2 regions of the Gordonia aquimaris genome follow, and region 1 is predicted to be linked to the other one. Evidence: riboswitches for the same ligand, from Rfam matches in the RefSeq annotation. Region 1 holds a riboswitch; the other holds the start of a gene.
What was found. A riboswitch is a leader RNA that binds a small molecule or an ion and turns the genes downstream of it on or off. The one in region 1 is predicted to bind cyclic di-AMP.
Positions count from the first base shown of each region.

Region 2: linked by a shared signal. The riboswitch ahead of OSB52_RS07035 (C40 family peptidase) and the one ahead of OSB52_RS15815 (transglycosylase family protein) in region 1 are both predicted to bind cyclic di-AMP.

Region 1 is NZ_JAPKFM010000017.1:30,543-44,971, forward strand. It holds gene OSB52_RS15780 (MFS transporter) at 1-1,914, shown strand, start outside; gene OSB52_RS15785 (DUF2771 family protein) at 1,918-2,493, shown strand; gene OSB52_RS24855 (cold-shock protein) at 2,471-2,884, opposite strand; gene OSB52_RS15795 (hypothetical protein) at 3,121-3,330, shown strand; gene OSB52_RS15800 (flavin reductase family protein) at 3,345-3,875, shown strand; gene moaA (GTP 3',8-cyclase MoaA) at 3,872-4,960, shown strand; gene OSB52_RS15810 (MoaD/ThiS family protein) at 4,963-5,211, shown strand; cyclic di-AMP (ydaO/yuaA leader) riboswitch at 5,473-5,647, shown strand; gene OSB52_RS15815 (transglycosylase family protein) at 5,654-6,304, shown strand; gene OSB52_RS15820 (DUF6328 family protein) at 6,508-7,011, opposite strand; gene OSB52_RS15825 (molybdenum cofactor biosynthesis protein MoaE) at 7,008-7,457, opposite strand; gene OSB52_RS15830 (MogA/MoaB family molybdenum cofactor biosynthesis protein) at 7,454-7,954, opposite strand; gene moaC (cyclic pyranopterin monophosphate synthase MoaC) at 7,947-8,417, opposite strand; gene OSB52_RS15840 (hypothetical protein) at 8,452-8,640, opposite strand; gene OSB52_RS15845 (helicase-associated domain-containing protein) at 8,719-11,058, shown strand; gene OSB52_RS15850 (RtcB family protein) at 11,193-12,389, shown strand; gene OSB52_RS15855 (DNA repair helicase XPB) at 12,501-14,168, shown strand; gene OSB52_RS15860 (LppU/SCO3897 family protein) at 14,224-14,429, opposite strand, start outside.
Region 2 is NZ_JAPKFM010000005.1:58,306-72,734, reverse strand. It holds gene OSB52_RS07090 (glycosyltransferase 87 family protein) at 1-527, shown strand, start outside; gene OSB52_RS07085 (lysophospholipid acyltransferase family protein) at 588-1,289, opposite strand; gene OSB52_RS07080 (ROK family protein) at 1,427-2,407, opposite strand; gene OSB52_RS07075 (hypothetical protein) at 2,407-2,847, opposite strand; gene OSB52_RS07070 (ArsA family ATPase) at 2,928-4,154, opposite strand; gene OSB52_RS07065 (SRPBCC family protein) at 4,175-4,612, opposite strand; gene OSB52_RS07060 (hypothetical protein) at 4,612-5,070, opposite strand; gene OSB52_RS07055 (AMP-dependent synthetase/ligase) at 5,176-6,975, shown strand; gene OSB52_RS07050 (glycosyltransferase family 4 protein) at 7,010-8,128, opposite strand; gene OSB52_RS07045 (gluzincin family metallopeptidase) at 8,128-9,663, opposite strand; gene OSB52_RS07040 (C40 family peptidase) at 9,691-10,683, opposite strand; gene OSB52_RS07035 (C40 family peptidase) at 10,904-11,611, opposite strand; cyclic di-AMP (ydaO/yuaA leader) riboswitch at 11,626-11,806, opposite strand; gene OSB52_RS07030 (hypothetical protein) at 11,915-12,370, opposite strand; gene OSB52_RS07025 (DEDD exonuclease domain-containing protein) at 12,311-14,149, shown strand; gene OSB52_RS07020 (Lrp/AsnC family transcriptional regulator) at 14,178-14,429, shown strand, end outside.

The DNA of each region.
Region 1 (14,429 bases):
CGCTACCAGGGTCGCGACGGCTTTGCGGGCAACGGCCACGATCGGCGCAGTCCACGACAGCATCCGGGTACGGCGAACTACCCCGCCGACGACGGCCGTTCCGGACGTGCGACCGGCCGCGGTGCTGCGCGGGGGGCCAACGATCATGCGTACCTCCCGCCCCGAACCCACAACCCGCATCTACCTCCGCTCGACGACGAGCACCCCGCCGCCGCGGGCGCCGAGCGCACACGGGCGATGCCGTCGACGGCGTCCACCGACCCGCGGATGCCCAAGAAACTGACCGTGGCCCGGGTTGCGGCGATGCGCAGCCGCGAGCTGACCGGGCGCGGTGTCGGCAAGATCTATCAGGCGGCCACCGCCGACGGCGCCGATCGATCCGGGATGACGGCACTCACGCTGCCCGTCATCGCGAACTTCGCCGTCGACGCGGCGATGGCGGTCGCCCTGGCCAACACGCTGTTCTTCGCCGCGGCGACCGGGGAGTCGAAGACCAATGTCGGGCTGTATCTGGCGCTGACGATCGCGCCGTTCGCATTGATCGCCCCACTCATCGGGCCGTTGCTGGACCGGCTGCAGCACGGTAGACGCATCGCCATGGCCACCACGTTCGGTTTGCGCGCGGTGCTCGCGTTGCTGATCATGGCGAATTCGTCGTGGGACAGCGCTGCGCAGCAGTTGCAGTACGACCCGTGGGTGCTCTATCCGTGCGCGCTGGGTTTGTTGGTGTTGTCGAAATCGTTTGGTGTGCTGAAGTCGGCCGTCACCCCCAGAGTGGTGCCGCCGTCGATCGATCTGCCCCGGGTGAACTCCCGGCTCACCACATTCGGTCTGATCGGCGGGACGCTGGTCGGCGGGGCCGTCGCTGCGGTCTTCGAACTGTTGCTGGGCAAGGTGCTGCCGTTCCACATCCCCGGCGCCATGGTGTGGTTGGCCATCATCGCGGCGGTCGGCGCGTGGCTGTGCATGCGTATCCCGTCCTGGGTGGAGGTCACCGAGGGTGAGATCCCCACCACGCTGACCTACCACGGCGAGCCGGCGATGTCGCGGGCCCCCGAACACGATTCCGGCGGAGCCGGCGGATTACGCGGTGCGCGGGAGACGGCCAACGAACTCGCCCAGAAGATGCGGCAACCGTTGGGACGCAAGGTGGTCGCCGGCCTGTGGGGTAACGCGACCATCCGCATTCTCACCGGCTTCCTGACGCTCTACATCGCGTTCTACGCCAAGGCCCAACAGGATGTGCACTCCGACTGGACCCAGTTGGTGCTGTTGGGTGCGGTGGGCGCGGCGGCCGCGGTGGGCAACATGCTGGGCAACGGTCTCGGCACCCGACTGGAGCTGAAGAACCCACCGACCATTGTGGTCTGGTGCACCGCAGCCTGTTTCGTCGCGGCGGTACTCGCCGCCATCTTCGGCAGCATCGTGATCGCGACGGTCGCGGCGTTCGTCGCCTCGGGCACCAGCGCCATTGGCAAGGTGTGCTTGGACTCGTCGATCCAGGACGACCTCCCCGACGAATCGCGCGCATCGGCGTTCGGTCGGTCGGAGACGGTGCTGCAGTTGGGCTGGGTCTTCGGCGCGACGCTCGGCGTGGTGTTGCCGACCACGCTGTGGATCGGGTTCACCGTGGTGGCCGTACTCCTGGGCATAGGTCTGGTGCAGACGGTGCTGACCAATCGCGGTTCCTCGCTGATCCCCGGCATCGGCGGACGTCGACCCGACTACGCCGAACCGACGGTGGCCTTCGCCGCGATCGGCGACCCAGACCGGCCGTGGCGCCGGGGCAGCCACGGCTCGCCCTCGACGGCACCGACCCGCGCGCACCGGGCACCTCACGATCCTCGCCGGCCCGATCTCGACCCCGGCCGGACAACCCCTCCGACCAAACCCCACCACACAGGACGGCACTAGACGGTGAATCTCAGCAGTGCAGACAAGAAGGTCATGGCCATCATCGCGGCGGTGGTCGTCGCGTTCGTCGTGATCGTCGGCGGGGCCGTCGCGGTTCTCACCAAGGACACCTGGTCCGGCGATCACCCCGACGAAGATCCGTATCTGCAGCTCGCGGTGGGTGATCGCCTGGTGCGCGTGGAGCCGACCCGGATGTGTGATGTGTTCCTGCGCAACTGCGAACCAGAAGACCCCACCGCGATCGACGTGGCCCGGGTGCCGGTGCCGGTCGGCGAATCGATGATGTTGTCGGTGTCTCAGGACATCGCCGAATGGCCGTGGAACCTGGTCGTGCAGTATCTCACCCCGAGCGGGCCCGACGGCACGATCGTGCCGATGCGGTCCAATTCCACCTACACCACGGTGCTGCACTCCACCCCGGACCGGATCCTGATCGCGATCGAGGTGCAGCTGCCGTCGGTCGTCTCCGCCGGCGACGACACCGTCAGCATGCGCGGCTATCTCGCCGCGGACACCTCTCCGGAGGGCATGCAGTTGCCGGGCAGCGGCGCGGCGCTCAGTGCTCCAGCTCGCGGGTGACCGCGCGAACCACCTCGGAGATCCGCTGGGAGGTCTTGCGGTCGGGGTACTTGCCCTTGCGCAGTTCCGGCTGCACCGCACCTTCGAGCAAGGTGATCAGATCCGCCACCATGCCGTGCAGTTCATCGGGGGTGTGCCGTTTGGCGTCCTTGCGGGCCGCCTCGCGGGTGTTCTTCGCGACGCTGGGTGCGGGATCGAGCACAGCCACCTTGAGCGCCTGCGGTCCGCGGCGGCCGGCGGCCATCCCGAATTCGACGCGCTGCCCGGGCTTGAGCGTCTCCACGCCCTCCGGAAGCGCGGACGAACGGACGTAGACGTCCTCGCCGCTCTCTTGCGACAGGAAGCCGAAGCCCTTCTCCGCGTCGTACCACTTCACCTTGCCGGTCGGCACTGCGCTCACCCTCATCTGCGTTTTCGGACGTGTCATGACAAAAGCGCCCCTCACCTGACCCAGCAGCCGTCCCGAACCCGGGCCGGCCCTCCATCAGATGAGCAGAGGCGCCAATGAGGCACAGTCTAGCCAACGGCCGGCCCCACGGTCACATGGAATACCCACGACCGGCCGAGCCGAGCCGGCTTCTCGACGCACGCCGCCACCAGACGGCGCGGTGTTCTACCGTGGAGGACATGCAGAGTCACTCCACTCCCCGCCTCCTGCAGGCGGCCGGGGTCGTCTTCGCGATCGGGCTCGCCGCGATCGTCGCGTTGTTCGTGACGCCGCTGGTCACCGACGGCGACACGGCGCCGACCTTCGTGTATCTGCTGACGATGTGTGCCCCTGTCGGATTCATCCTGGGCATCGCGTTCGCGCTGCGATCGGGACGGAGGGCGCGGTGAGGGTCGACTCCGTGATGCCCGTCGCCGACGATCTTCGTCCGGCCGCCGATTCGGACACGCTCCGCCAGGCCTACGGCTGCTTCCCGTCCGGAGTGGTCGCGGTGGCCTGCCGGCTCCCCGACGAGAACGGTACCGCCGCTCCGGCCGGGATGGCCGCGAGCGCGTTCACCACCGTCTCCCTCGAACCGCCGCTGGTGTCGCTGTGTGTGCAGAACACGTCCACCACGTGGCCGCGATTGCGCACCGCGCCGGCCATCGGGGTCAGCGTGTTCGCCCGGGACCAGTCCGACCTCTGCCGGCAGCTCGCCGGGCCGGCGGAATCCCGGTTCGACGGCATCGCCCCGATCCGCACGGACGACGGCGCGGTCTTCATCCCGGACGCGGCGGCCAGCCTGTCCTGCTCGTTGTTCAACGAGATCCCCGCCGGCGACCACACCCTGGTGTTGCTGCGTATCGAGGCGCTGCGCTTCGACCCCGGCGTGGAGCCCCTGGTCTTCCACGCCAGCACCTTCCGCTCCCTGGAAGCACTTCGGGACGGCCGATGACCATCGTCGGACTCGGGCTCCCCACCACCCCGTCGGATCGGGTGGAGCCCACCGATGCGCCCACCACTGGCCCGCTGCGCGACCGCTTCGGCCGGGTGGCTACCGACCTACGCGTGTCGGTGACCGACCGCTGCAACCTGCGCTGTACCTACTGCATGCCCGCCGAGGGTCTCGACTGGCTGCCCACCGACGAGGTGCTGCGCACCGACGAACTGATCCGGGTGATGACGGTCGGGGTCCGGGATCTCGGCATCCGATCGATCCGGTTCACCGGTGGCGAACCGTTGCTGCGCCGCGACCTCGAGGATCTGATCTCAGCGATGTCGGCGCGCCCAGAGCGTCCCGAGATCGCGATGACCACCAACGGGCTCGGTCTGGCCCGCCGGATCGATGGCCTGGTGGCGGCGGGGCTGGATCGGGTGAATATCTCGCTGGACACGGTGGATGCGACGCGGTTCGCCGAGATCACACGACGCGACCGGCTGCACGATGTACTCGCCGGCCTCGCCGCTGCCCGGTCGTCCGGGCTCAGCTCGGTGAAGGTCAACGCGGTGCTTGCCGATCACGACGACCTCACGAGGCTGCCCCAGCTGGCTCACTTCTGCCTCGACCACGGATATCAGCTACGCATCATCGAGCAAATGCCACTCGACGCTGATCATCGGTGGGACCGCGCGTCGATGGTGACCGCCGATGAGATCCTCGCGAAGCTCAGAGCCCACTTCTCGCTGCGCCCCGATCCCCGACCGCGGGGTAGCGCCCCCGCGGCCACCTGGCTCGTCGACGGCTTCGACGTCGACGGTTCCCCGGCGCGCATCGGGGTGATCGCGTCGGTCACGCGGCCGTTCTGCGGTGACTGTGACCGCACCCGGTTGACCGCCGACGGCGCGCTACGCAATTGTCTGTTCGCGCAGGGTGAGACCGACCTCCGCGAGATCCTGCGCGGAGGGCTGACCGGCCACGACCTCGACGACGCGCTCGCCCGTCGCTGGCGTGGCAACACCTGGGCCAAGTCGGCCGGACACGGCGTGAACGATCCGGGATTCCTGCAACCGAGCCGGCCGATGTCGGCCATCGGGGGCTGACCGTGCACGTGACCATCCGCTATTTCGCTGCGGCGCGCGCCGCCGCCGGAGTGGAGTCGGCTGTCCTCGACGTGGACGACGAGGCGACTCTGGGTGATCTGGAGGCCGTGCTCGGCAAGGACAACCCCGACCTCGGGCGGGTGCTCGAACGGTGCTCGTATCTGCGGGATTCGGTGGCGCTGTGTGACCGCGGGGCCCGGCTAGGTCGGTGCGACACTCTCGACGTGCTCCCGCCGTTTGCCGGTGGCTGACACCACATCTCGTGTGTGAGCTTAGTCACATAACGGAATGATTACGACTAGGACACGACTCGACCATCAGGCCGTGAGCAGGCAGGACGCGAAATCTGAGTCGAAAGCTCCACTCGGACGCGGAAAACAGCCTTGCCAACAACGTGATTAGCAATGCGAGAAGTCGTAGTGTGACTCAACGACGCCCTCGGGGGGTCACGAGAAAGTAACCAAATGCATAACGTCGCATCGGCCGCGCCGAACCTCGCTCCACCGATGAGACGCACGAGAACGACATCTAGGAGCGAGGACGGGGGACCCACCTCCCGCAAGGGAACGGATGCCGATACGACGTCCTTGGGGTCAAGTCCCGCCAATGACAAGCGTCAACGGCGGGGCCGGGCACCTCTCGCCCGAACCCGACAGCTGACTTCGTAGGCGCGTGGAGAGAGGAAACGCAGCAATGTCCGGACGTCATCGCAAACCGACGACAGCCACCACCACCAAGACCTTCGCGAAGGTCGCGCTGACCGGGGCCGTCCTCGGCGGCGGCGCCGCTCTGCTGGGAACCGGAACCGCCAACGCGGCCACCGACGCCGAGTGGAACCAGGTCGCGCAGTGTGAATCGGGCGGCAACTGGTCGATCAACACCGGCAACGGCTACCACGGCGGCCTGCAGTTCAGCCCGAGCACCTGGAGCGGCTACGGCGGCGGCGAGTTCGCGCCGACCGCCGATCAGGCCACCAAGGAGCAGCAGATCGTCGTGGCCGAGCGTGTGCTCGCCGGCCAGGGCAAGGGCGCATGGCCGACCTGCGGCACCGGGCTGTCGGGCGCCACCCAGCGCTCCGCACCGGCCGCACCGAAGCCTGCTCCGGTCCTGCCCAAGCTGCCCGAGCTGCCCGCTCCGTTCGATTGGGCCACCGCCCCCGACGCCGGGAGCACGGCGGATGTGAACAAGCAGATCGACCAGGCGCTCGGCCAGGCAATCGACAACAACCAGGTCACCCCCGAGGTACGCGACCTGTGGAAGGCCGCCAAGCAGAGCGGTTACGAGCTCACCCCGGATCAGATCGACCTGTTCAACCAGCACAAGGATCAGCTGCCGAATCCCTGATCGACAGCTGAGCACAGCCCACACGGGTCCCTAATCGAAGGGCCCCGCACGACGGCCACGCGCCCGTGCGGGGCCCTTGTCCATTTCTCGGGCTGGTGTGCCCCACCCACCACGGAGACGGTGCCCGATGGACGCGAAACGGCGCCCACTCGACGGGACGGGGCATGCGCCGATGTCGGCGAGATGGAACGGTCGAACTCGGGTCAGTCGTCGCCCAGGCGTCGGCGCTCGTTGAACGGCAGCACCACCCACATACACACGAAGACGACGACAGCGATCACCGCTGCCGCCAAAGCGGCCCATCCGCCGAACACGATGGCGAAGATCACCGCGAGCACCCCGGTCAGTGCCATGCCGAGGAAAGTGATCCCGATCAGGGTCAGTCGATGCGCTCGGTGCACCAGTCGATCGATCGCATGCCGGCGGAACAACAGTCGATGCAATGCGACCGGTGAGATCAGCGTGATGGTCGACAACACCGCGCACACCAGGCTGATCACGAAGATGTACTGCTGGCGCGAGGTGAGTTCCTCGAAGCCCTCCTGGAACGGGACGGTGAGCATCAGGCCGGTCAGGATCTGACCGCCGGTCTGCACAACCCGCAATTCCTGCAGCAGGCTCGCCCAGTTGCGGTCCAGCCGCTCGGTCCGGGTCTCGTTGCGTTCGGCGTCGCGCGGCGGTGTGGTCTGGTCGCGGTCGGCGGTCACGCCGACCCCACCCACTCGTCGGAGCCGTCGCCGAAGTGCTGATGCTTCCACACCGGCAGCTGTGCCTTCACCTGATCGACCAGTTCTGAGCAGGTCTCGAACGCGGCCCGACGGTGGTCGGCGGCGACGGTCACCACGAATGCGACGTCGCCGATCGCCAGGTCACCGACCCGATGTGACACCGCGACCGCCCGAACCCCCGCCGTCTGCGTCACGACTCCCTCAACCACCTGCCGCAGCACATCGGGAGCGGTCGGATGTGCCGAGTAGTCGAGTCGGGTCACCTCGCGGCCGCCGTCGTGATTGCGCACCGCACCGACGAATCCCACGACGGCGCCGGCACGTCCGCCGGCTGCCCGGGTGACGAGGTCCTCGTGCTCACCGAGTGCGATGGGCTCCGCAGCGAGTGCAGCCCGCACGACCTGTACCGGCGCGAAGTCGCTCACTTGTGATCGCCTCCTCGGATCTGGTCGAGTGCATGGTCGAGTACCCCGTCGAGCACCGACAAACCATCCCGAACTCCGCCGGGCGACCCCGGCAGGTTGATGATCAGGGTGGACCCGGCGACACCCGCGAGACCACGCGAGAGCACCGCGGTCGGCACCTTCGGCAACCCCGCCGACCGGATGGCACCGGCGAGGCCGGGAACCTCCAGATCCAGTACGGCCCGGGTCTCCTCGGGGGTGCGGTCGGTGGGCGACAGTCCGGTACCACCGGTCGTGATGATCACATCGGCATGAGCGTCGACGCCGGCGCGCAAGGCCGAACCGACCGGAGGCCCGTCGGAGACCACTCGGTGTTCCTCGACCACAAAATGTCGCGCGGTGAGCCACTCACTGATGATCGGGCCGGTTCGATCGGGATACTCACCGCGACTTGCACGGGTGGACGCGACCACGATCCGGGCGACCCGCGGATGGCCGCTGGTGGCGGGGTCAGTCACGGTGCCACGGTCCGGATTTACCACCGGTCTTCGCCAACAGACGGATATCGGTCATGCTGGCCCGGCGGTCGACGGCCTTGACCATGTCGTGCAGGGTCAACCCGGTCACCGCGATGGCGGTCAACGCCTCCATCTCCACACCGGTCTGACCGCTGGTGGACACGGTTGCGGTGACGTCGATGTGGTCGTCGCCGATCGAGAAATCGACCTCCACCGACGACAACGCCAACTGGTGACACAGCGGGATGAGTTCGTCGGTCCGCTTTGCCGCCATGATGCCGGCGATTCGCGCGGTCGCCAGGACGTCCCCCTTGGGCAGCTTGCCGTCGCTGAGCAAACCGATGACCTCTGCCGTCGTTCGGAACCTGCCACCGGCGACCGCACGCCGCGTGGTGGCGGCCTTACCCCCGACATCGACCATACGCGCCGCGCCGGTCGAGTCGATATGACTCAGACCGGTCATGTCGGGCGATCGGCCCTGGTCGGACACCCGCTTGTCAGCGGTTGACGACGGTCTTCGACTGCACGAAGGGAAGATCCTCGAGCGGGATCGGGAATTCGACATCGCCGAACGGTGAGAGCGCACCCGAGATGTGGGTGGCGAACTCCGATACCGCATGTTCGGCGGCGTCGCCGTTCCCGTCCTTCGGCCAGCCGTTGTCGACATACTTCTTCTTCTCAGCCACGCGCTCATTGTGCCATGCACCCCGGTGCGCCGTGCCGGCGAAACCGGAGCGACGTCGGCGCTCAGTAGAATCAGCCGAATGAGTGCGGATGACCAGGGACTGAGCCTGGCCGACGATCTGGCGCTGCGCAGCGACGACGAGCTGTTCGAGTTGCTCTCCGCCCGCCCGGATCTGGCGTCGCCGCCACCGGCGGGCACCGGGGTGCTGGCGTCGCGCGCGCTGGCCGCCGCGTCGTCGGCGCTGGTCGGCGAAGACCTCGACCTGCTCGACGTGGCGGTGCTCGAGACCATCATCGGGCTTGGTACCGGGTCATCGGGCCCCATCCCCGCCCCGACCTCGGTCGACGCTGTCGTCGCGGCGCTGTCCGGACGCGCCGACGACGACGAGATCATCGCGCGCGTGCATCACCTGCGCACGCGTGCCCTGGTGTGGGGACCCGACGACGCGATCGTGTCCGGCGCACACGCGCCTGCGGCCCTCCCATGGCGGGCGCACCACCTCACCGGGCCCCTGGCACGGCAAACCACCGAGCAGCTGCAAGCCCGCCTGGACGGCCTCGACGAACGTGAACGCTCCCTCCTGGAAACCCTGTCCCGGGGACCCGCTCTCGGACGCAGCCGCGACGCAGCACCCGACGCCGATCCCGACCAGCCGGTGGCCCGGCTCATCGCCGACGGTCTGCTCGCCCGCGTCGACTCGCAAACCGTTGAGTTGCCACCGATGGTCGGGCAACTCCTGCGCGGCGAGCCACCACTGGCCACCGCCGATCTCCGCAGACCGGCCCTGCACGATGCGGCGGCGAAGAAACGGTTCTCGCACGCCGCCATCGACGCCGCGGCCGGCGGCGAGGCGATCGAACTGATCCGGCATACCACCACGCTGATCCGCGCACTCGGGGCAACGCCGGCGGCGGTGCTGCGCAGCGGGGCCCTCGGGGTGCGCGAGTTGCGCAGGCTCGCCAAGGTGACCGGCCTGGAGCAACAACGCGTCGCCTTCGTCGTGGAACTCCTCGCCTACCTTCGGCTGATCGACGCCGGGTTTCCCGAACCGGCACCGCCCACCGACAACGGTGAACTCGCCTTCGCCCCGACCGCGACGGTCGACGCGTGGCTGCACCACACGCCGGACCGTCAGTGGGCGGCGCTGCTCGGGGCATGGCTGGACATGCCGCGCCGGGCGTGGCAGGTCGGTGAGCCGGACCGCGACGGCAATGCGCTCGCCGCCCTGTCGGGCGAACTCCACGACTCCTACGCCCCGCTGCAACGGCGCGCCATCCTCGAGACCCTTGCCGACGCCACCCGATCGCTTCCCGTCGGCATCGATGCCCTGGTCAGCGCGTTGCACTGGCGGCACCCGCGACAGATGCGCCGATACCCCCGACGGGTCGTCGAGGAGACGCTGCGCGAGGCACGCGAGCTCGGGGTGGTCGCCCACACCGCACTGACCGGGGTCGGACGCGCGGCGATCGACCCCGGAGAACCCGACAACGCGGAGTCACGTCTGCTCTCCGCGATGCGGGTGGCACTGCCCGAACCGGTCGACCACTTTCTCGCCCAGGCCGATCTGACCCTGACCGTTCCCGGGCCGATGACCCCGGACCTCGCCGAACAGGTGGACCTGGTGGCCGACCTCGAATCCGGGGGTGCGGCCTCTGTGTACCGCGTGTCGGAGAGCAGCGTGCGCCGCGCACTCGACGCCGGACGCAGCAGCAGCGAGTTGCTCACGATGTTCACCGCGCACTCCAGCACGCCCGTCCCCCAGTCCCTGACCTATCTGATCGAGGACGTCGCTCGCAAACACGGACAGTTGCGGGTCGGGGTGGCGTCGGCGTTCGTGCGGTGCGAGGACGCCACCACCCTGGCCGCGGTGCTGCGAAGCAACGCCGCCGAACACCTCGCGCTGCGGGCCTTGGCCCCGACCGTCGCGGTGTCCCAGGCGGATGTGCGGGAGGTGATCGACCGGTTGCGCGAGGCCGGATTCGCTCCCGCCGGTGAGGATTCCAGCGGAACCCTGGTCGATCTGCGGGAACGCGGCTCGCGGGTGAGTGTCACCCGGGCGCGCCGCCAACCGCAGCCGCGACGCCCGGTGGCATCGCCGGAACAGCTGCGTTCGGTCATCTCCCGGATGCGTTCGCAGGACCGCGCGGCGTCGGCGCGCCCCGCGGCGGCCGATCCGTCCGCAGCGCCGGTCCGCGCCTCCGGGGGCGGCGAATCTGCCACGGCGCTCATCCAATTGGCGCTGCGGGTCAACCGTCGGCTGCGGGTGGACTACGTCGACGCGCAGGGTTCGGCCAGTCGCCACGTGGTCACCCCACGCACCCTCGGCGCCGGTCAACTCATCGCCATGGATGCGGGAAGCGAGGAGGAACAACGCTTCTCGTTGCATCGCATCACCAGTGTCGAGCTCCTCGAGAGCTGACTCACCGGAGAACCGGGACACCACGCCGAAATTCTCTCGACCGGGCCGACCCACCAACGTACGGTGAGTGCGCCGCCCCATCGAAGGGCGAGCCCGTCGCGTACCGCGGCAGGCCCCCGCGACCCAGGATCGTCATGAACACCCGCTTCCCCGTTGCCCTTTCGGGCGCTCGTGCGTCGACTCTACTGTGGACCGACGAGGAGTCGATCGAGCACGAGGCGCGCAACCAGCTGCGTCGCGTGTCCGCCCTGCCCTGGGTGCACGGGGTTCGTGTCATGCCCGACGTCCATGTCGGCAAGGGCGCCACGGTCGGTTCGGTCATCGCGATGCGCGACGCCGTCTGCCCGGCGGCGGTCGGTGTCGACATCGGGTGCGGAATGGCCGCGGTCCGGACCGACCTCGTCGCCGACGACCTGCCCGACGACCTGTCCGGGCTACGGTCGGCGATCGAGTCGAAGGTGCCGGTGGGATTCACCTCGCACGCCCGACCGGTCGATCTGCGCCCGTTGCAGGTCGGTGGCGGCTGGGGTGATTTCTGGCAGCGGTTCGACGAACTCCACGACGGCGTACAGAAACTGGATGGCCGGGCGCACAAGCAGTTGGGCACACTCGGCGGTGGTAACCACTTCATCGAGGTCTGTCTGGACGACGACGACGCGGTCTGGGTGATGTTGCACTCCGGATCGCGCAACATCGGCAAGGAACTCGCCGAACGCCACATGTCGATCGCGGCGAAGTTGCCCCACAACGCCGATCTACCCGACCGTGACCTCGCGGTGTTCCTCTCCGGCACAGCCGAGATGGATGCCTACCGGCACGATCTGGAGTGGGCGCAGGAGTACGCGGCACGCAACCGCCGGGTGATGCTCGCGCTGGTGTGCGCGGCCGTGGCGGAGACCTTCGCTGCCCGCACCGTCCGGTTCGACGACCCGATCAGCTGCCACCACAACTACGTGGCCGCCGAGTACATCGACGGCCTCGAGTTGTTGGTGACCCGCAAAGGCGCGATCCGGGCCGGCCACGGCGAGCTCGGGCTGATTCCCGGGTCCATGGGCACCGGGTCTTATGTGGTCCGCGGGGTGGGGTCGGCGGCGTCGTTCTACTCCGCGTCCCACGGCGCCGGTCGACGGATGAGCCGGTCCAGGGCACGCCGAACGTTCACGACCGAGGACCTCGTCGCGCAGACCACCGGCGTCGAGTCCCGCAAAGATGCCGGAGTCCTCGACGAGATCCCGGCGGCCTACAAGGACATCGACTCGGTGATCGCGGCGCAGACCGATCTGGTCGAGGTGGTCGCCCACCTGCGTCAGGTGGTGTGCGTAAAGGGCTGAGTGCCGATATCGGCTCCTGACCTGCGCTCGAGGGATATCCCCCTCGGCGGGCGTCGGGGGCCGACCTCGGCACCACTGACAGGAGTTGCGCCGATCTGGACAATGGATCGGGTGACCGATGGACCTTTGATCGTGCAATCTGACAAGACGCTGCTGCTCGAGGTGGATCACCCCGGCGCGCCGGCAGCGCGCGCGGCGATCGCCCCGTTCGCCGAACTCGAGCGTGCACCCGAACACATGCACACCTACCGGGTGACCCCGCTGGCGCTGTGGAACGCCCGCGCCGCGGGTCACGACGCCGAGCAGGTGGTGGACGCGCTCGTCACCCATTCGCGGTACGCAGTGCCGCAGCCGCTGCTCATGGACATCGTGGACACGATGGGCCGGTTCGGTCGGCTGCAGCTCGTCAAGCACCCGGCGCATGGACTGACGTTGGTCAGCCTCGACCGGGCGGTGCTCGAGGAGGTGATGCGCCACAAGAAGGTCGCGCCCATGTTGGGCGCCCGGATCGACGACGACACGGTGATCGTGCATCCCTCCGAGCGGGGTCGGCTCAAGCAGATCCTGCTGAAAGTGGGCTGGCCGGCGGAGGACCTGGCCGGCTACGTCGACGGTGAAGCCCATCCCATCGACCTACAGCAGGACGATTGGCACCTGCGCGACTATCAGCAGCTGGCCGCCGACTCGTTTTGGGCAGGCGGTTCCGGTGTGGTGGTGTTGCCATGTGGTGCGGGAAAGACCATGGTGGGCGCGGCTGCCATGGCCAAGGCCGGTGCTACAACGCTGATCCTGGTGACCAACACGGTCGCGGGTCGACAGTGGAAGCGCGAGCTGGTCGCACGGACCTCGTTGACCGAGGAGGAAATCGGCGAGTATTCGGGCGAGCGCAAGGAGATCCGTCCAGTCACCATCGCGACCTATCAGGTCATGACGCGCAAGTCGAAGGGCGAGTACAAGAATCTCGATCTGTTCGATTCGCGCGACTGGGGTCTGATCATCTACGACGAGGTCCATCTGCTGCCCGCACCGGTATTTCGTATGACCGCCGACCTGCAGTCACGTCGTCGGCTCGGACTCACCGCGACCCTGGTGCGTGAGGACGGACGCGAGGGCGACGTCTTCAGCCTCATCGGCCCCAAACGCTACGACGCCCCGTGGAAGGACATCGAGGCCCAGGGGTGGATCGCGCCGGCGGATTGCGTCGAGGTGCGCGTCACGTTGACCGACGAAGAGCGCCTGCAGTACGCGGTCGCCGACTCCGACGAGAAGTACAAGCTGTGTTCCACCGCCCACACCAAGGTCAACGTGGTGAAGTCGATCCTGGCTCGGCACAAGGAGTCTCAGACCCTGGTCATCGGCGCCTATATCGACCAGCTGGAAGAACTGGGCCGCGAACTCGACGCACCGGTGATCCAGGGATCGACCAAGAACAAGGAACGCGAGGCCCTGTTCGACCGATTCCGGTCGGGCGAATTGCAGACCCTGGTGGTGTCCAAGGTCGCGAACTTCTCGATCGACCTCCCGGAGGCGTCGGTGGCGGTCCAGGTGTCGGGCACCTTCGGTTCGCGGCAGGAAGAGGCGCAACGGCTCGGCCGGCTGCTACGACCGAAGAAGGGCGGCGGTCAGGCCCACTTCTACTCGGTGGTATCCCGCGACACCCTCGACGCCGACTATGCGGCGCACCGCCAGCGTTTCCTGGCCGAACAGGGCTACGCCTACCGGATCACCGACGCCGACGATCTGCTCGGACCGACCATCGGCGAGGAATCCGCGAGCTGATCGGTACCGGATGAGGTCCGGTCGAGGTCCCCGATGACACAGGGCTCGACCGGCCTCAGGGTTCGCCGAGGCAGTATCCGAGCGGGTTCGGCAGCGCGAAGTACACACCCAACTGGGTGCTGGCACATGTCGGCTGGCCCTGGGTTCGACTCTCGACCCGCAAGATCTCGGTGCCGGCCGCCTTGATCGCCCCGCATTCCACCTGCTGGTAGTCCGAGAGGCTTGCGGTCGGCAGCCCCCCGACCGGGATCTGATAGCACT
Region 2 (14,429 bases), on a different contig from region 1:
AACAGTTGCTGTGGGTGGCCAGCTCGGTGGTGGTGACGGGACTGGCCGTCGTCGCGGCCCGCGCCTGTCGTCCGGTGTCGGCTTTTCGGGCGTTGCGCGCGCCCGGCACCCCCGCGCCCGACGCGTCGTCGGCGCCGGGGTCTGCCGGGGTCGCGCCCGTCCTGGTCACCTGCGTCGTAGCGACCTGGGGTCTGCTGGTGTCGCCGACATCCTGGGCCCACCACTGGGTGTGGGCGATTCCGACGATACTGGTCGCGACGGTGGTGGCTGCCCGTAGCACCGACCGCCGCGTTCAGGTGGCGCACATGTCGGTCGCGGCGAGCGGTGTCGTCATCTTTGCGCTCGGACCGTTCCAGTTCTTGTCGCCTGCGGTGCGACAGTGGTCGGTCGTCGATCATCTGATCGGCAACGCGTACACCCTGTGGGGTCTCGGGTTCCTGGTGGTGGTGTGGCTGCTGCCGCCGCAGTGGACCGAACGTCGCACCGCCATGCCACGCACGGAGATGGCCGGGACCGGCGCCGCATGATCCTTTGGCCATGCGGATCCGGCGGGCCCGGTTCGCGCGGTGGGAGTGAGGCGGTATGAGTCAGGCGGCAGCCGGCTCCGCCGGCGCGGTGGGCTTGTTCTTGAGCGACGCCGCGTAGATGTCCACGTACTGCTGCCCCGACAACTGCATCAACTCGTACATGATCTCGTCGGTGACCGCCCGCTCGATGAACCGGTTGCCCTGCATCCCCTCATACCGCGCGAAGTCGAGCGGCTCACCGACCTTGATGACGATGCGCGACGGTCGCGGAATGACGGTCCCCGGCGGGTTGAGCTTCTCGGTGTTGATCATGGCCACCGGGATCACCGGCACCCCGGTGTCCAGGGCCACCCGGGCCAGGCCCGTCTTGCCCTTGTAGAGCCGCCCATCCGGAGAACGTGTGCCCTCCGGGTACATCCCCATCAGGGTGCCCGCCTCGAGCTGCCGACGGGCGGCGGTCAACGCACCCGCGGCGGCCTCGGCGCCCGATCGGTCGATGGGGATCTGCCCGACCGCGGAGAAGAACCAGCGCTGGAACGCACCCTTGACCCCTGTGCCCGTGAAGTATTCGGCCTTGGCGAGAAAGTAGATCCGGCGGCGGACCATCAGCGGCAGATAGAAGCTGTCCATCACGGCGAGGTGATTACTCGCCAGGATCGCGGGCCCACGCTCCGGAATGTTCTCCAACCCCTCGATCCTGGGTCGGCCGAGGACTCGCAGAATCGGTCCGAGCAGCACGTACTTGAATGCGTAATACCACATCGATGACTCCGAACCTCGTCGATCGCCGCCGCCTCAGACACTACCCGCCGAGACCTGGACCACAGGATCGATATCCGCGCACAATTGGCGGTTACCGAAACCCGCTGAAACGATACCCGCAGAAACCATACACACCCTCAGCTTCGGGTGGGCGCCTCGGCGAGGTGCGTACTGATGGCCTGGCGCGCAACCTCGGCGGCACCCACCACACCGGCGCTCTCACCAAGCTGCGTGCCGCGGATTCGTGCCAGCTGCCGGTGTCCGGCACCGGTCACCAGACGCGCGTAATGTTCTCGCGCCTCGTCCAGGAACAGTCCCGACGCGGCCCCCACGCCACCGGCGAGCACGATCAGATCGGGATCGAAGATGTCGGCGATCATGGCGAGTCCCTGCCCGAGCGATTGCGCGAATTGCGCGAACGCCGCCAGCGCGACGGCGTCACCGTCGGCGGCAGCACCGGCGACGCGGCGGCCGGTGAGCGCACCCGGGTCTGCTGCGACATCTGCGGCCAGTTGACTGCGCCCCCAGTCCCCGTCGGCCAGCAGCTCAAGCACCGTGTCGACCAGAGCTGTTCCGCTGCAATACCGTTCCCAGCAGCCAAGCTTTCCGCAGGAACACGGCCGACCGTCCGGGACCACGGTGAGATGGCCGAGCTCGGGCGCCACACCGAAGCTGCCCCGATAGATCTGTCCGTCCAACAGCAGGCCCGCGCCGATGCCGGTGCCGATCGCGAGCACCAGCGAGTTCCGGCCGCCTGCCGCGGCCCCGAAACGTCGTTCGGCGACCGCAGCGGCATTGGCGTCGTGCTCGGCGAACACCGGGATGCCGATCCGGGTGGTCATGTCCTCGGCGACGGTGGCCTCCCGCCATGGCAGATGCGGCGCGAACCGGATCACCCGACGGTCCGGTGTCAGAAACCCGGCGATCGCCAGGCCGACAGCCTTGGCCGCCCACCGGGAGGTCAGCTCACCGACCAACCGGTCCAGACAGTGTTCGAGTGCCTGCGCGGTCGGCGGAGTTGCCGCACGCAACGTGTCGAGCATCGCACCACGGTCGTCGACCACCGACGCACGCACGCTGGTACCGCCGATGTCGATACCGATCGTCAAGTCCCCCATCAGTCCTCACCTTCGAACTCGCGATGGTGGACGTCCGACGGACCACGCGTGTCGATACGTACCGCGATCTGCTGATAACCGGTGTCGGCGCGCGGAGAAGTCTGTGGGGTCGATCGCAGCGCACTCGCGATCGCCTCCAACACCGCGATCAACGCGGAGATGAGGCGTGCGAGCAGGTCACCGAGCTCGGCGAGCAGCGACGTGATCTCACCGGACAGGTCGACGAGATCCGCCACATCGGCGGCGGACTCCGGCGAACCCGCTCGGCCCCGACCCGACGCGCTCGACTGGCGCTGGCCCGTACCACCGAACATCGCGGCCACCTGGTCGATCTGGGCGGCCAGGCCCAACAGGAAGTCGCGCAGCGGATCACCTACGGGACCGCGCGCGTGGCCGGCGACGTTGTCGTCACCACTCCCGGTCGTGTCGTCCGAGGTCATCTGGGCAGCTCCCCCTGTCCGGCTCGGCAGTAGTGTACGCGACGTCGGCCGCGCCGCTGTGTGGCAGGCAAACGACGACGTCAGCGACCTTTCGGCCACAGCTTCGGGTCCGGTACAAACCGCACGACGAGTTCGGTGCCGTCCCAGGCCGCGTCCACCACGACGCATCGCCGCAGCACCGAGGGCAACCGGACCGGATGGCGGAAGCCACCAACGGTGACCAGCAGGTCGTCACCGGATCGTCCGAGCTGCAGGGTGTCGGGTTCGGGAAGCCGTTGCCGCCACGTGAGTTCGAACACCCGATCCTGGCCGCGCACGGTCTCGGAACCGTCGTCGGCGCCGACCTCCGCCACGCGCGCGGCTCCGGTGCCACACCGGCGTCCGTCCGGGCGCGCGAACGTGACGCCGACCTTGCGAAGCCGGGCCGCCCGATCGATCGGCTCGTCCACCCGGTCGACGTTGATCACCTCGACGTCGCGGTCGTCGTGCACCACCGACCGTAGGCGCGCCACGCGACGGTCACAACCGTCACCGACCCCGCGGTTGACGATCACCGAACGCAGGGCAAGGCCCATCACATCGACATTTGCCAGCAAGGCCGGTAGCAGTCGCTCGGCGCGACCGTCGGTGCCGATCACCAGATGTACTGCGACACTGTGCGCATCGGTCGTCAGTTCGGCGATGTCGACACAGTCCCGGTCGATCGCGTCGACGGCCGCGGTCACCTGGGCCAGGACCGGCCGCTCTGCCGCAGCGGCCAGCCGACGGTGGCGCGGCCACAACCGATTCAGCGCCTGACTGAGCACCGAGGCGGCCCGCAGGAACTCGAACGGGTCGCCGAGTCCCGAGACGTCGACGACGATCCGTCGCCAGGTGCCGCCGGCGGCCTCGTCGCGGATCCGACGCAGCAGCAGGAAATCCTCGATACCCGGCAACGCGGCGAGTTCACCTGCGGAGATCTCCGATGCCACCCCGAGCCCCGGCAGCGATACCCGGGAACGGGCCACCGTCTCCGACAGCACGGCGGTGAAGTCGGACCACGACCGCTCCACCAGTCCGAGCCGATCCAACGACAACAGATGCAGTCGGGACGACACCGCCACCGGCTCCGCCGACGTTCGGTAGACACCGAACAGTTCCGCGGTCGGCGACCAGCGGTCCACGGTGATCAGCAGCGTGTCCTGCTCGGGCACGAGACCGCTTCCGGCGCCGCGGGTCCGGGGTCCGGCCCGCTGTCCGCGGGCCCGACCCAGTGCCCCCGATGCCGCGGCCACCGAGACCCCGGCGCCACCCGGCCCGATCACCACATGAATGGGCGTGAGATCGATCAGCCTTCGACCCTCTTCTTCAAGTCGTTCAGTGCGGCCTCGGTGATGGCCTTCTCCGCACGCCGTTTGAGTTGCCCGATCATCGGCACCAGCAGATCCACCATGAGTTCATAGGTGACCTTGGTGGAACCCGGGACCTGCTGGGACAACACATATCGCCCGCGTTGGTCACGTTGCAGATCGCTGCTGACCAATGTCCATGCCACCGTCCGGTCGTCGGCACCCCAGTCGTAGCTCAGAACATAAGTGTCCTGGAGCACGCCGGCATCGAGGACGAACCGCACCACTCGTGGCCGACCGTCGACCCCGGTCTCGATCACCTCCACCTCCCGCGCCGCGGACACCCAGTCGGGATAGTGATCGAAATCGGCGATAACCGCCATGATGTCGGAAGCGTCGGCGTTGATCACGATGGAACGCTCGGTGTGGTCGGCCATCACCGCACCACTTTCGTGGCCGTCGCGTTCGCCGACGTGGTGTCGGCGTCGGGGTCCCGGGTCGCCGGTCCGCCGACCACACGCCCGGACTCCAGGCGCGCCTTCACCTCGAAAGACATCGCCCGGCCGGCGGCGCGACGGCGACGGTTGGCGTTGGCGAGCCCATCCGCATCCCAGGCGCCGGCCCCGGTGTCCACCGGTTCGGCGTGCAGGAAGTAGTGCAGGGTGAACCCGTCGAGGACCGGTTCGCACCAGACCTCCATACTGCCCACCAGTGGACCGTCCACCGTCCAGCGAACGCCCTGCGCACCGCGATCCTCGATGACGCCGAGACGGAGATCGGGCCACCAGCGCCGCCAGTTGCCCTGGTCCCCGACCGCCTCGGCGGCCAGCGACGGAGCCGCCGCGACAAAGGTCTCGTCGGCCACCTGAATGCTCGTCACGTTCACTAGCTTCACATACTCTCGGTGGCCCCGGACAGCAGACCTGACGGGACGCGCGTACGGTTTGCGCGGCGACGGGACTACCATCGCTGATGAGAACCGAGGCTGAAAGGTGGCCCGATGACCGAGTTCAGCGTCCCGGCGCGCTTCTCCATCCCGGAGAATGCCGACTGCACGGACATCATCTTCCGGATCGCCGAACGCGAACCCGACAAGGTGGTCTTCCGACGCAAGGTCGACACGGATTGGCAGCCGGTCACCGCCGCCGAGGCGGCCGCGCAGATCACCGCCATCGCCAAGGGCCTGATCGCCGTGGGCGTGTCGCCCGGCGACCGCGTCGCACTCCTCTCGCGTACTCGCCTCGAGTGGAACCTGATCGATTTCGCGATCTGGTCGGCCGGTGCCATCACGGTGCCCATCTACGATTCGTCGTCCGGACCGCAGATCGAATGGATCATGCGCGATTCCGGGGCCGGGGCGATCATCGTCGAAGATGACGGCCATCGTCGGATCGTCGACGGCATCGACGGCCTCGATTCGGTGGACGTCTTCCAGATCGACGCGTCCGACGGTGACGGCGCGATCGCGCACCTCACTGCGGTGGGCGCCGAGGTCCACGACGACGAGGTACTCAAGCGGCGCACCGCCCTGCGTTGCGCCGATCCGGCCACGCTGATCTACACCTCCGGAACCACCGGTCGCCCCAAAGGATGCGAGCTGACGCACGCCAACATGCTTTCCGAGGTGCGCGGGGTCCTGGAGAGCCCGATGCACACCCTGCTGGGCCCGGGCAAACGTCTGCTCATGTTCCTGCCGCTGGCACATGTCCTCGCCCGCGCCATCACCCTGGTGGCCATCGAGGCCGGGGTGGAGGTCGGCCACCACGCCGATACCCGCACCCTGGTCGCCGAGTTCGCAACGTTCCGGCCGTCGGTGATCCTCTCGGTGCCACGGGTGTTCGAGAAGGTCTACAACACCGCACAGCAGTCCGCCCACGACGACGGGAAGGGCAGGATCTTCGACCTGGCCGCGGATGTGGCGATCGAGTACTCCTCCGCCGACGAACGCGGTTCGGTCGGACTGTTCCTCAAGTTAAAGCACGCAGTGTTCGATCGTCTCGTCTACGGAAAGTTGCGCGCCGCTCTGGGCGGGCAGTGCGAGGCCGCGATCTCGGGTGGCGCACCCCTGGGCGCACGCCTCGGCCACTTCTTCCGCGGCATCGGAATTCCGGTGTACGAAGGCTACGGACTCACCGAGACCACGGCGGCGTTCAGCGTCAACACCCCCGGCGCCGTGAAAGTCGGTACCGTCGGGAAACCGTTGCCGGGCAACCGCGTCCGGATCGCCGACGATGGCGAGGTAATGCTGTCGGGTGGTGTGGTCTTCGCCGAGTACTGGCAGAATCCGGAGGCGACGGCAACTGCTGTCGAAGACGGCTGGTTCCACACCGGTGACCTCGGCACACTCGACGAGGACGGCTACCTGACGATCACCGGACGGAAGAAAGAGCTGATCGTCACCGCCGGCGGCAAGAACGTCTCTCCGGCGGGTCTCGAGGACGTGATCCGGGCCAATGCACTCATCTCGCAGGCACTCGTCATCGGCGACGCGAAACCGTTCATCGCAGCGCTGGTCACGATCGATCCGGAGGCGTTCGGCGGCTGGAAGCAGCGCAACGGGAAGCCTTCCGACGCCACGGTTGCCGACCTGGTCGACGATCCGGACCTGCGGGCCGAGGTGCAGGGCGCGGTCGACGCCGCCAACGAGACCGTCTCGCACGCCGAGGCGATCAAGAAGTTCCGGGTGCTCGCCGACGACTTCACCGAGGCGACCGGCGAGATGACGCCGACGCTGAAGGTCAAGCGGAATGTGGTGGTCGACAAGTTCTCCGACGACATCGACGCGATCTACGCGCGGTAGCCGACATCGCACGGCGCCAGGCGGGCGGCTCGAGCTACAGCAGCTGACGTAGACGTGCCGCGATGGCACTCCACTGCCAGCTCTGCAGCACGTGTTCGCGTCCGTTGGCGCCCATCTCGGCGGCAGCGGAGCGATCGCTGAGGACCGCGGTGATGGCGAGCGCCACGGCGTCGATGTCGGTCCCGTCGACCACGGTGCCAGTGACGCCTTCCACCACGGTCTCGGGTGCTCCGCCGGATTGTCCGGCCACCACCGGCACCCCTGTGGCCGATGCCTCGAGGTAGACGATGCCCAACCCCTCCACGTCCAGCCCACCCCCACGGGTGCGGGCCGGCATGGCGAAGACGTCGGCGACATTGTGGTACTCGGGTAGCTCCGCCGACGGCACCGAACCGGTGAACACCACGTGGTCGGCGACCCCGTCGTCGTCGGCGAGCCGATGCAGGTGCTCCGCATAGGGGCCACCACCGACGATCACCAGCACCACGTCACCGACCTCGCGACGGATCAACGGCAGCGCCCGGATCAGGACGTCCTGACCCTTGCGCGGCACCAGTCGGGACAGACACAGCACCGTCGGACGATCGCCCAGTTCCAACCGGTCGCGTAGGCGCCGACGTGCGCCGGGATCAGGCGCGAAGCGGTCGGTGTCCACGCCCGGCGGTAGGTACTCCAGTGCGGCGTGCGCACCGAACGCGGATGCGAAACGGCCACGCGTATAACGACTCACGAAGGTCACCGCGTCGGTGTGTCGACCGATGTGGGCGAGCACCTGCCGGGCGACCGGCAGCATCGACCAACCGACCTCGTGCCCGTGCGTGCTCGCAACGACCCGTTGTGCCCCCGCCCGCCGCATCGCCGGGGCGAGCGTCGCCAATGGCGCGGCGGCACCGAACCACACCGTCGAGATGTCATGGGTCGCGATGAGCCGGGCGGCACGCCGCGCGACGGCCGGTGTCGGCAACATCAGCGACGTCGGGTGACGGACAATCGTGTAGGGCTGCGCGGCGTCGAACTCCTCGTGTCCCCGCCATCGCGGTGCGTAGACCACCACTTCCTCGGGCGGCAACAGATCCACCAAATTCTGCAGATACGACTGGATTCCGCCCGGCCGGGGCGGAAAATCGTTGGTCACCAACAAAGTACGTCGCATCAGCGCACCTGGGTGCTCAGCCAGCGCCGCCATCCCGCGACGAATTCGGTACGCGACACACCGAGCACGTCCACGATGGCCTCATCCTGCTGCGCGGTGTCGTCGGTGGCCGCGACTCCGATGTAGAGCTCACGCAGCCGGTCCTCGCCGTAGCGGTCGGCGACGTAGGCCGCCACCGACCACGCGGACTGGTAAGCACGTCGTGCGCCGTCGGAATCGACCGCGAAGTCGCGGTCGGCGGGTAGGTCCGCGGGGAGGTCGCCGACGTCCACGGCAGCCGCGAGATCCGGTGCCGCATCCGCGAACCGGGTATAGGTGCCGTTGCGTCCGACATATTCCGGTACTCCCTCGGTGATCCACAGCGGCGCGCCCGCCGCGGTGTCGACGCGCGCTGCGACATGGGTGAGCTCGTGGCGCAGCACCACGCCGAGTGCCGCATTCGACAGCCGCGCGGCACCCGGCGTGAGAACCACTCGCTGCCCCACCGCCACGCCGTCGTCAGTGTCGACACGACTGTAGACGGTTGCGGCGGCAGCTGCGGCGACGTCGGTCCCGGCGCTGCGCGTCAACGTCCGGAACTCGCCTGGGCGCGCGGTCGCCACCACGACCGCCCGCCGGGGCCAGTCCTCACCCCAGAACGCCGTCACCGCCTCCACCGAACCCGGCGCGAGTTCGCGGACACGCGCGACCACCTCGGCGGTCCCCGGATACGAGGCGATCACCGAGGTGCCGCCGGACGTCTGGACATCGGATGCTCCCAGACCGGGCAGATCCCACAACTGGGTGGGAGCGGCGTCACCACCGATCGCTGCGCCATCACCGACCACCGTCCAGTCGTCGCCGTAGCGCGCCATCACCAGCTGCATGCCCACCACCACATCCGGTTCGTCGACCCCCGGGGTGCTCGCGCCGCCGAGGGCGTATCGGAGTTCGATCGGCGCCACCCACGAGTCCGAACTCCCCTGCGCGTCGAGTCGCTGCTGCAGGTCCGCAGGCACCAGCACCTCCGCCTCCGTGGTGGGCGCGACCTCGTATCGGAAATCTTTGAGCCGTAGTACAGTTCCGCGCGGCGCCACGGTCGCGACCGTGGGGGACGAACCACTCGGCTGTGACCTGGGGGGCGCCGACGAGTTCGGTACGCGGCCGGTCGTCGGCGGCGACGAGAGCGGCGCGGTCGACGGCCGTGGGGCCGTTGGTCGCGGGGACTCCGCGCTCACGACGCTGCCGGAGAGGTTGACCGCAGCGGCGCGCAGTCGGGCACGGAACTCGGGTGTGGCGGCCGGATCGATGAGCCCGCCCACCCGATCTGCATCGCCTGCACTCAGCGCGCCACTGAGATCGTCGAGCGTTCGCTGTACGCCGTCCGCACGTTGTTGTTCAAAGACGTTCAGCGACGTCGTCGCGGTGGTGGACGCGCTGCTCGATGGCGTGCCCTGCTCGGCCGGGGCCGCACAACCGGCGAGGACCGCAACGGTGAGCACAGCGAGGAGTGCGCCCGGGGCTCGGCGCCACCGATCCGTCTGGTTGCCGGTCACCGGCACGCGTCCGTCGCCGATCGCCACTCAGTACCGACGGGCGGTGTTGTACGGTCCGGCATCGTCGATCGGCACGACCTTCACCGGCACGCCGAACGTCGAGGCATGGATCACGTAACCGTCGCCCACGTACATGCCGACGTGGTGGGCGTCGGAGTAGTAGATGATCAGGTCACCGGGCTTCAGGTTCTGTCGATCGACCGGTTGACCGGACCCGCTCTGCGCTTCACTGGACCGCGGCAATGTCTTGCCGGCCTGCTGGTAGGCCCACACCATCAGACCCGAACAGTCGAACGAACTGGGCCCGGTCGCGCCCCACACGTACGGATCACCGATACGAGTCAGCGCGGCCTGCACCGCGACGAGAGCCGACGAGGTTCCCTTGGGCACGAGCCGGGGGTCGAAGTCGAAATCTGGGCCGCGCAGGGCAGCGAGCTGCTTACCGGTCATCGATTCATAGACCGCCCGGATCTGCACCGCCTGCAGTTGCAGATTCGCCTGCTTGGCCTGCAGTTCCCCACGCGTTTTCTCCGCGGCGGCCACCGCCGCGGTCGCATCGGCCGCCGTCTTGTCTGCCGCCCGCTTGGCCTCGGTGGTGGTGGCGCGGGCGTCTTTGAGGCCCTGGAGATCTGCCGCGGATTGCCGGGAGATGAGCTCCAGACCGGACATCTGGTCGAGCAGCGCTTGCGGCGAGTCGCTGACGAGGACAGCGTAGAGCCGGTTGACCCGCGCACCCTTGTAGCTGGCACGTACGACCGAGTCGACCCGGGTCTGGTAGTTCTCCAGCCGTTGCTGCGTCGATGCCAGGGTGCGATCGGCCTCGGTCGACGCCTTCTTCGCCTGAGCCACGATGCGCCGCTGCTTGTCGTATTCGATCTGGGCGTTGTGCATCGCCTCGGCCGATTTCTCGGCGTCGTCGCTCAGCTTCTTGTACTCGGCGAGGAGTTGGTCAGGAGTGCGAACCGGAGCCGCCGCCGCCGAACCGGCGGTCATCGCGGCACCGAACTGCCCGGACACCATTCCCAGCGCGACCAGGACCGCGACGAGCAGTACCGGCACGGGTCGTCTGTGTGTCCCCGACCGGCCGGAAACCACGGCTGTCACCTCTTCACCACCATTTCCCCACATCACCGGGCGGTCGACGCCACTGGTCGGCCACGGACCCGCGTGATGTGTCGGGCGGATCACGTGATCACGTGATCCGCCCGACAAAGTCCACTCCGTGCTGCGACCCGCTCGCTCAGTAACGACGGATTCCGGTCAGCGACCAATTGCTGACGTTGTCCTTCTTCACGGGCGTGCCGTAGGTCGACGAATGCACGAATTTGCCGTTGCCGGCGTAGATCCCGGCGTGACCGCCACCGTTGAAGATCAGCACGTCTCCCGGCTTTGCCTGCGCGATCGAGGCGACCGGGGTGCCGCCGCCGAGCTGTCCGTAGCTGTCACGGGGGATGGTCTTACCGGCCTTCTTGTACGACCAGTAGACGAGGCCGGAGCAGTCGAACGCGTTCGGCCCGGCCGCGCCGTAGGAGTACGGCGAGCCGATCTTGCTCTCGGCGTTGCTCACGGCCTTCTGCGCCACGGTGGGCTGCACGCCGAGGATGCCGCCGCCGCCACCCTTGGGCTGGAACTGCTGCGGGATCTGGTCGTTGTTGAGACCCGGGACCGTGAAGGTGCCGATGTTCGGGATCTCGACGCTGGCAGCCGGGTTCTTGGCCACCGGGGCGGCCTGCGGCGCAGCGGCCTTGGGCTCCTGGAATTGCTGGGGGATCTGCTTGCTGTCGACCCCAGGAAGTTCGAAACTGCCGATGTTCGGCACGTGAACCGGTGCGGCGAGCGCGGGACCTGCCGCAGCGGCGAGTGAGCCGACCGTGATCGACCCGGCCACAACCGCGCGCTTGGCCACTTTGCTGCCCCGGTTGGGCTGCTCCAAACGATGTTTCGCCACGAAGCGACTTCTCCTTGCTCTCCCTTCGACCGCCGACCGGGTTAGCTGTCGGATTCGGGCCGGAAGAATGGCCCTACGCAGCACATCCGACGACAAACAGCGTCGTCGGGCATGCGCGATTCACCCCAATTCGGATTGCTCCGAAACTGATGGTTCCCCGGTTCGCCCAGATGGGCGATTGAGCGGTGACCGATCCAGACCACTCCTGTTGGAGCGGGACGCTCTGAAAAGGTCTCGGAAAGGTTACGAAATCGAATGCGGGTCTGTCCACCGACCGACTTAGGCCGGTCGCGCACCGAAATCTCAACCAGCGCGCAGAATCCGCAGGCGCTGCCCCGAAACAGCCTCTTGAACAGTGGTTTTACTCGTTCTTGCAGATACTGCAGACGCTCTGGTGACCATCGCAGCATCGACGAAGACATCGATCGCGGCGTCGATCACCGCGTCCGGCGAACGGCCCGATTCCGTGACCTTTCCTCCACCTTGACCCACCGGGTTTTCGCAGTTGGGGGCATCGAAGAGGACCTGCATCATGCATCCGTCACAGGCGGCCGGACGGCCCGGGCAGGTCTGGCAATCGACGTACATCTGTGATCTCCATCTCACTTGGCTACGGTCGGGATGTCGACGCGTGTCGGAGTCGCCCTCCGGCCCGATTCGTCGCTTGCGATGAAGCGTAGGAACGACCACCGACAGAAAATGCACGAAGGACACCAAACCCACCGTTCCCGCCTGCCACATCAGCATCTGTCGTTGCATCGAACTAATGTTCGGTGCGTGGGTATCAAGGCGGTGGGCGACGGACAACTCACCTTTTCCGACCTTGACGGTGACGCCGGTCTCGACGACGACGATTTCGACCGTTCACTGTTCGACACCACGATGGTCGTCGTCGACCTCGAGACCACCGGCGGCAGCGCGGCGAACGATGAGATCACCGAGATCGGGGCCGTCAAGATCCGCGGCGGCGAGGTGATCGGCGAATTCGCCACCCTCGTCGACCCCGGATGTCCGATCCCGCCCAAGATCGTCACGCTCACCGGGATCACTGAGGCGATGGTTGCGGATGCGCCCATGATCGGCGAGGTGCTCTCCTCGTTCGTGGAGTTCGCCCGAGGAGCGATCCTGGTGGCCCACAACGCACGGTTCGACATGGGCTTCCTGCGGCACAACGCCCGCGCCCTCGGCATCGAATGGCCGTTCCACACCAGCTTGTGCACGGTCACATTGGCGCGTCGCGTTCTCACCCGCGACGAGGCCCCGTCGGTGCGGCTGTCGGTCCTCGCCGACCTATTCAACGTCTCGGTTCGGCCCACCCACCGCGCGCTCGACGACGCCCGGGCGACCGTCGAGGTGCTGCACCATCTGCTCGAACGGGTCGGCAACCAGGGTGTCGGCACCTACCGCGAGCTGACCGCCTATCTGCCCCGGACCAATCCACGCCTACGTGCCAAGCGGTCGATGGCGCAGAGTCTGCCGGCGCGGCCGGGGGTGTATCTGTTTCGCGGGCCATCTGACGAGGTCCTCTATGTGGGTACCGCGGTGGACCTGCGTCGGCGGGTGTCGTCCTACTTCACCGGCAGCGACCCGCGTCCGCGGATGAGTGAGATGGTGGGGCTGGCCACACGGGTCGATCACATCGAATGCGCTCATGGGCTCGAAGCCGGAGTACGCGAACTGCGCCTGCTGGCTGCCCACGCACCCGCCTACAACCGCCGCTCGACGCAACCGCATCGTGGGTGGTGGGTGGTGCTGACCGGTGAACGGTTCCCTCGTCTGAAGGTCTCACGCACCCCGACCGAGGACAGCATCGGCCCCATCGGTAATCGCACCACCGCCGCCACCATTGCCGACATGCTCGCGGCGGCCACCGGTCTGCGGAGCTGCACGACACGCAGCGGGTCCGCCTCCCACCACTGGTGCCGTTCCGAGGCGGCCGGTGGGCCTCGCATCGGAGGCTGCCACGCCGCTTCGGATCGGCCGCTGACACTCCCCGACTATCTGCCTCGGGTCTCGGCTGTCCGCGATGTCATGACCGGCGATTCCGACGTGGCGCTCGCGACACTCACCGATCGCCTGACACACCTGTCCGAGATGCAGATGTTCGAGAGCGCCGCCCGCCACCGGGACCGCTTGTCGGCGACCATCGACGTGCTCGCGCGATGTCAGCGGTTGTCCGCACTGAATCGGATCGCCGAACTGGTGGTGGCCCGGCGTGACGAGCAGCACGGATGGGAGCTGGCGGTGATCAGACACGGCCGTCTCGCAGGTGCAGGCGTCGCGCGTCGCGGGGTGCCGCCGATGCCGGTGGTCGACACCCTCGTGGCCGCCGCCGAAACCGTCCTTCCGGATGTCGGCCCCCTGTTCGGGGCCCCCGCCGAGGAGTCCGCGCTGCTCTACCGCTGGGTCACCGAACCCGGCGCGCGCATCGTCGGGGCCAGCGAGCCGTTCGTTCTGCCGGGCGCATGCGCACAACGATGGTCGGCCTGGTCGCGTGTGGCCCACGACGCACGCGAGTCGCCCCGTCGCGCCGGGTGACTCGACGCACCGCACTACTGTGTCAACCATGATCACCGCCATCGTCCTGATCCACGCCGACGTCCACCAGATCCCGGAGACCGCGCAGGCAGTGGCCGACATCCCCGGGGTGTCGGAGGTCTATTCGTGCGCCGGTGACGTGGACCTGATCGCGAAGATCAAGGTGCGTGACCACGACCAGATCGCGGACGTGGTGACCGGCAAGATCAATCGACTGCCCGGGGTGACCCACAGCGCCACTCACATCGCATTCCGCAGTTACTCGCGGTCAGATGTCGAA